DNA from 3 places in the Pannonibacter tanglangensis genome. Region 3 is predicted to be linked to each of the others. Evidence: predicted binding sites of a transcription regulator. Region 3 holds the regulator's gene; each other region holds the start of a gene.

Region 1 (2,260 bases), on a different contig from region 3:
GGTGCCGAGCCCGACCTCGCCGCCGAAGAGATGGGCGCAGCCGGTGATGTCGAGCAAGAGCCCCTCGTTGCCCCTCAGGGCCAGGAGCGGGGTGAACATCTCGCAGGCCGAGGCGGCGGCAGCCAGAAGATCCGCATCCGCCTCCGGGGCCGCCTCGCCGGTGAGGAGACCCGGCAGGACGGCACGCGCCTCCGTCAGCGCCATGCCGGTGCGCAGGCCAAGCCGCGCGGCATTGGCGTCGAGCGCGGCAAGACGCAGCGCCCCGCGCGCCTTCTCGACCAGCACGAAGGGACGCGTGTCAACCGGCGCGCCGCTGCGGACCTGATGGCGGCGTGCCCTGTCGGTCGACAGGAAGGGAAACCACAGCGCCAGGTAGCGCCGCCCGGCGTCGGGCTGCGGCGCCGGAGCCGGTTTCGAGGTCGCGGTCCGGGGCAATGCCGGTGAGCGGCCGGGAGACGAGTTTTGAGAGAGCACGATCCCACTCCACATGATAGCGCAAGCCCTCCTGGCCGTTGCGGGCCCGCAGAAGGGTCAGGTCGAAGGCCGGACGTCCCGGCGCATTGGCCGCAAGGGCAACCGAGGGCAGCGCGCGCACCTGCCAGCGGGTTTCCGCAGCGCTTGCCACAGGGGCAGCCCCCACCCGCAGCACGAACACGGGCACGCCGGAATTGCGGGCGGCGAGCGCCAGACGGCGGCTGGCGGTCAGGTCATAGGCCCGGACCTCGCCCCACAGCTCGACGATCACCGCGTCCAGGGCCGCGCAGGCCGCCCCCTCCAGCGCGGCCTGCAGCACGGCCACGGGATCACGCAGGCGGACCGGCAAGAGGCGGGCCGGATCAAGGCCGAATTCGGCCAGACCCATGCCATGCAGCGGGCCGGTCTCGCCCTCGGACAGGCTGCGCCCGACATGCAGCAGCGGACGCCGGCGGCCGGACTGGGCCGCAAGCCCGAGCGCCAGCCCGGACAGGCTGACCGCATCGGCGGCGGCGGCATGAAACTCGTGCAGCCCCCGGGAGGGCAGCCCGGCGCTGGCGGGCCCGCTGCCTGCGGGCCTCGGCCCGGCATGCTGGCGCATCATCCGGGAGAGGGTCTCGAAGTCATGCATGGCGCAAAACCGGGTTGTTCCGGCCTTTCACGGGGAGCGTGAAGGCAGGTCTGTCAACGTCAATGTTCCTATTTTGTTCTTTATGCGCCTGCCCTCCCCGAGAGTCAACGCCGCCCCCGGGGACAAGGTGAAGATTCATTGAACCCCGACAAAAGCCGCCGTAAGCCCTTGAGAAACATGACAAGGATAAAGCGGGACGGAACCGAGAGGGCGGGTCGGCCCGCACTTCCCCCTTGCGCGGAAGCCTGTGGCAGACGAAGACTGGAGCCGCAGTCAGGTGACCCTGTGCGGAACTCGGGCGGTGAAATTGAGCGCCGCTATCAAAGCCTGCAGGTCCAGATCATATCCCGATCAGAAGGACCGGATTTGTCATGCGCTTGTGGATCAAGGACCCGATCGCCATCCTCAGTGAGGGCGCGGAACGGGGGATTGTCATTGAGGACGGCGTCATCGCCGAGCTGGTTGCGCGCGGCCGCACGCCGATGCTGCCGGTGGACGGCACCTTCGACGCCGGACGGCATGTCATCGTGCCCGGCCTCGTCAACACGCATCATCACTTCTACCAGACCCTGACCCGGGCTCACCCTGAGGCGATCAACAAGGAGCTGTTTCCCTGGCTGCAGGCGCTCTATCCGATCTGGGCGCGGGCCGTGACGCCGGAGACCTTCCGCCTGGCCACCCGTCTCGCCCTGACGGAGCTGATGATGTCGGGCTGCACCACCGCCGCCGACCACCATTACCTCTATCCGGGCGGGCTGGAAGCGGCGATGGACATCCAGGCCGAGGAGGCCGAGCGGGTGGGCCTGCGCATGACGCTGACACGCGGGTCCATGAACCTCAGCCAGAAGGACGGCGGCCTGCCGCCGGACAGCGTGGTGCAGGACACGGACACGATCCTGGCCGACTGCGAAAGGGTGCTGGCGAAATACCATGACCGGTCGAAGGGCGCGAAGCTGCAGGTGGCGCTGTCACCCTGCTCGCCTTTCTCGGTGACACGGGAGCTGATGCGCGAGAGCGCGGTTCTGGCCGAGCGGCACGACTGCCGCCTGCACACGCATCTGGGCGAGACCCACGACGAGAACGCCTATTGCGAGGCGAAGTTCAACTGCCGCCCGGTGGATTACCTGGAGGACTGCGGCTGGCTGACCAGCCGGA
Region 2 (2,260 bases), 1.1 Mb from region 3:
CCGGCGCCGGCCGCAAGGTCGCCCGGGCGCTGGACTACATCGACGCGCATCTGGGCGAGACCATCGACTTTGCCGCGCTGGCGCGGGCCTGCGGCTACAGCCTGCGGGCCCTGCAGCTCGCCTTCCAGGCCGAACGCGGACAGACCATTTCCCAGGCATTGCAGGAGCGCCGGCTCAGCCTGCTGCGCCAGCATCTGATGGCAGCGCGTGGCCGGGCGGACGGCACGGCCAACATCACCGCCCTGATGCAGGCCTGCGGTCTCGGACATCCGGGCCGGGCGGCAGGGGCCTATCGGGATCTGTTCGGGGAAACGCCTGCCGAGACCCTGCGCAGCCGCCGGATCGACGCCGGCTGACCCGACAGACGCCGGCTGACCAGATGGATGCGGACTGACCGGCGGGACGCCGGAGGACCGGATCATCCCCCGGGACAGCAGAGCCCCATCCGGTGACCGGCAAGTCCCACAAGCCCCGCCAGCCCTGAAAGCCCTGCACGTCCGGCGGGCCTCGATCGGCCGTGCAGCGGGCGCCGAGCGGATGCCGCCTCAGCCGTGCAGGCCGGCGGCAAGTCTCGGCGGCAGCCGCAGGGCGGTCACCGCCAGGCGGGCCAGGGTCTGGCGCGGGCCATGGTTGGGCCGCTGCGGCGCAATTGCGGCGCTGCGCAGCAGCACCAGGCGGCTGCGTCCGATGCGCCGCGCAATGTCCAGATCGGCCAGTCCGGCCAGGTCGCGGTGTCCGCCAAGCGCCACATAGAGCCGGCGGGAGACGAGCAGGCCCTGTTCGTTGCAGGGCATGCCGAACAGCCGCGTCGACAGGGTGGCCGCCGTTTCGCTCAGCCGGGCGGACAGCCCGAAATCATCGCGCCTCAGATGGAAGGCGGCGGCGCATCGGTCCGCCTGTCCGCTGCGTTCGGCCCGTTCGACGAAGGAGGCTGCGTCCGTGTGCCAGCCGGCTTCCAGAACGCTGCCGGCCGGCAGGAACAGGAGCCAGGGAGATTTGGCAGCGCGGGCCGCGCCTTCGGCGTAGCGACGGCCTTCGCCCGCCAGGAGCACATGCAGCTCGCATCCGGCTGCGTCGGCCACGGTCACGCTGCCGTCGCGCGAGCCGCCATCCATCACCACCACTTCCCGGACGATACCCTCGGCCGCCGCCGGCACCAGGGCGGTCAGGCTGTGCGCGAGGCCTTCCTCGTTGTCGAGACTGGAGATGACGACACTGATCATGGGGAGCGTTCTAGCGGCTTTTGGCGGACAAGGCGAGGGAGGCCCTTGCCGCGTCTGCGTTTTCGGCTAATGTTCCGGTAATGTTCTCATTGGCGAGTCGAGGAACGCGGACCCATGGCGGCAATTACCCTGATCGATCAGGTCAGCAGCGACACGGCACTGGCCGGCGCGCGCGTGGCGGAGGATCTGCGGCGGGGCCGCGGTGCCGGTCTCAACCGCTCCGGCCGCTTCGAGCGCGAGCAGCGCGAGGCCTTCGACGACGGCTGGGAGACGCTGGATGACCTGCCGCCGCTCAAGACCACCGTGCAGGAGGAAAAGGCCCGCAGCATCATCACCCGCAACACCTCGCCGGACATTTCCTTCGACCGGTCGATCAACCCCTATCGCGGCTGCGAGCATGGCTGCGTCTACTGTTTCGCCCGCCCGTCCCATGCCTTCATGGGCCTGTCGCCGGGGCTCGATTTCGAGACCCGGCTCTTTGCCAAGCCCAATGCGGCCGAGCTGCTGGAGCGCGAGCTGGGCCGCCCCGGCTACCAGCCCCGCACCATCGCCATCGGCACCAACACCGATCCCTACCAGCCGATCGAGCGCCGCTACCGGCTGATGCGCGAGATCCTCGAGGTGCTGGAGCGCACCGGGCATCCGGTCGGCATCGTCACCAAGTCCGCGCTTGTCCTGCGGGATGTGGACATCCTTGCCCGCATGGCGGAGAAGGGGCTGGCCAAGGTCGCCCTGTCGATCACCTCGCTTGACCGCGACATCGCCCGCACGCTGGAGCCCCGCGCCAGCGCGCCGCACCGTCGCCTGGCCGCGATCAAGGGACTGTCCGAGGCGGGCGTTCCGGTCTCCGTCATGATGGCCCCGATCATTCCGGCCCTCACCGACAGCGAGATCGAGGCGATCCTGGAGGCGGCAGCCGGCAACGGGGCCACCGAGGCCGGCTATGTGCTGCTGCGCCTGCCGCTGGAAGTTTCGGAACTCTTCCGCGACTGGCTGCTGCGCAACCGGCCGGACCGCTACCGCCATGTCATGAACAT
Region 3 (2,260 bases):
CCCGGCCCAAACTGCGCCAATGCAAACGGACCCGCGACAGACGGATCCGGCCCAGCCTGGCCCCGGCCGGACCGATCCGGGCCGCAGCCAGCCTCTCGGCCATGACCCTGCCAGACCTGAACTTGCCAGACCTCAACTTATGAGACCTGAACTTGTGAGACCTGACCCTTCGAGACCTGACGTCACCAGGTTGGCGACACTCAGGATCGAACGCATCGCCTACAGCCGCCCGCCGGGACACCGCCCCTGGCAGTTGCCCGTGGGACGGGGAGGCCCGCTCCCGTCGGCTCCCACTTTGCCTGATCCCGCTCTGCCTGATACCAGTCCACCTGATACCAGTCCACCTGATCCCGCTCCGCCGGACCCAGACGGCGATCCCGGCGCCGCCCCGGCCCCCTGAGACAACCGGCAGGCACCGGCAGCCTCCGCCGCAGTCACACCTGTCGCCGGCACACCTGCCGCTGCCACACCTGTTGCCGCCAAACCTGCCACGGCCAGACCAGCGGCCGCCGGGGCCGTCATCTGGTCCCGACTGCAACAGGCCCGATCCCGGACCGTAAAGGCATGCGCGCCCTGCGCCAGATGGCAAAGGCCAGTCGGCAAACGGGGTATGTGCGGCGCGTCAGTACTGCCGGAACAGCGCGACCAGCTTGCCCTGCACGCGCACGCGGCCGGGACCGAAGATCCGGGTCTCGTAGGCCGGATTGGCCGCCTCCAGCGCGATGGAGGCTCCCTTCTTGCGCAGGCGCTTCAGGGTCGCTTCCTCGTCATCGACCAGGGCCACGACGATGTCGCCGCTCTCGGCCGAATCCGTGCGCCGGATCAGCACCGTGTCGCCATCGAGGATGCCGGCCTCGATCATGGAATCGCCGCGCACCTCGAGTGCGAAGTGCTCGCCGCGTCCGATCAGGTCCTGCGGCACGGAAATGGTGTGGCTGTGGGTCTGGATCGCCTCGATCGGCACGCCCGCGGCAATCCGGCCCATCACCGGGATGGTGCTGATACCGGCCGGCATCTCGGGCTCGGCCGCGCGCGGCGGTGGCGGCGTCTGCGCCTTGCCGAGCGAGCCCTCGATCACGGAGGGCGCGAAGCCCTTGCCGCGCGGCGCGGCAAGGCCGGGCGTCATGGAGTCCGGCAGGCGCACCACCTCCATGGCCCGCGCCCGGTTGGGCAGGCGCCGGATGAAGCCGCGCTCCTCGAGGGCGGTGATGAGGCGATGGATGCCCGACTTCGACCGGAGGTCGAGCGCGTCCTTCATCTCGTCGAAGGAGGGCGGCACGCCGGTCTCTTTCAGCCTCTCGTGGATGAACATGAGCAGTTCATGTTGCTTGCGGGTCAGCATGGCGAATCCTCTCGGGTCGCGTCGGTACAAATCATGAACGCAGGTTACCTGTTCACACTGTGTTCCACAAGTCTTAAGGTGAGGTTAGCGGGATGTTCCGGCGGGCGAGGTCATGGACGCACGGCCTCCGGCCCGGTAGGAAGGGGCAGTTGTCGCCCGGGCGTCCCGACGGGACGCCGCCAGATGGATGAGCCGCGCATGCCAGACCAGTCCGCCACCGACGAAGCGGGGGAGCGCGCCGCGCCCCGGACGGGCGGCGCCGCCGATGCGGTTGCCGCGCTTGTCGATGCGTTTGCCGCCCGCCGCCCGTTGCGGGCCGGGGCCTTCATCGTCACGCTCTATGGCGATGTGGTCGTCCCCCGGGGCGGCTCCCTGTGGGTCGGGCATGTGATCGAGGCCTGTGCCCGCGTCGGCATCAGCGAGACGCTGGTGCGCACCGCCGCGTCGCGGCTGGTGGCTGCCGGCAGGCTGGAAGGCACGCGGGTTGGGCGGCTTGGCTATTACGGCCTGACTGCGGCGGCACATGAGGAGTTTGCCGCGGCGGCCGACCGGCTCTATGCCCTGCCGCGCGATGGTTCGGGACCTGCCACCTTCACCCTGGCCCTGCAGGCCGGGTCGGCAGCCGGGGAGCCACCGGACCGGGCAAGCGGCTTCGTGCCGCTGGCGCCGGGGGTGGCCCTGGCGGCGGGGCATCGACCGGTTCCCGCCGGCTGGGCCGGGCTCACGGCCGCCTCCGACGACCTGCAGGGGCATGACAGCCTGCGTGCGGCGGTGCGGCAGGTCTGGGCCCTGGACGATCTCGAGGCGGGCTATGCCGCCTTCATCGACCGGTTCAGCCGCCTTTCGGACCTGCTGGCGGCCGGTGACCGGCTCGCGGATGGGCTGACGGCCCTGTCGGCCCGGCTGCTCCTCGTCCAC

What was found. The regulator LexA, encoded in region 3, represses DNA repair genes until DNA is damaged. The targets are predictions, from matches to a motif close to TGTTCNNNNTGTGTTCNG.
Region 1: the regulator LexA is predicted to act here: its motif matches at 1,169-1,186, upstream of GWI72_RS20020 (ImuA family protein).
Region 2: the regulator LexA is predicted to act here: its motif matches at 1,294-1,311, upstream of GWI72_RS11610 (PA0069 family radical SAM protein).

What each region holds. Positions count from the first base shown of each region.
Region 1 covers NZ_JAABLQ010000002.1:118,280-120,539, reverse strand. Annotated here, with positions in the region: gene GWI72_RS15340 (Y-family DNA polymerase) at 1-285, opposite strand, end outside; gene GWI72_RS20020 (ImuA family protein) at 299-1,105, opposite strand; gene GWI72_RS15330 (8-oxoguanine deaminase) at 1,477-2,260, shown strand, end outside.
Region 2 covers NZ_JAABLQ010000001.1:2,611,359-2,613,618, reverse strand. Annotated here, with positions in the region: gene GWI72_RS11620 (AraC family transcriptional regulator) at 1-356, shown strand, start outside; gene GWI72_RS11615 (glycosyltransferase family protein) at 546-1,223, opposite strand; gene GWI72_RS11610 (PA0069 family radical SAM protein) at 1,338-2,260, shown strand, end outside.
Region 3 covers NZ_JAABLQ010000001.1:1,482,495-1,484,754, reverse strand. Annotated here, with positions in the region: gene GWI72_RS06730 (ComEC/Rec2 family competence protein) at 1-400, shown strand, start outside; gene lexA (transcriptional repressor LexA) at 623-1,342, opposite strand; gene GWI72_RS06720 (PaaX family transcriptional regulator C-terminal domain-containing protein) at 1,541-2,260, shown strand, end outside.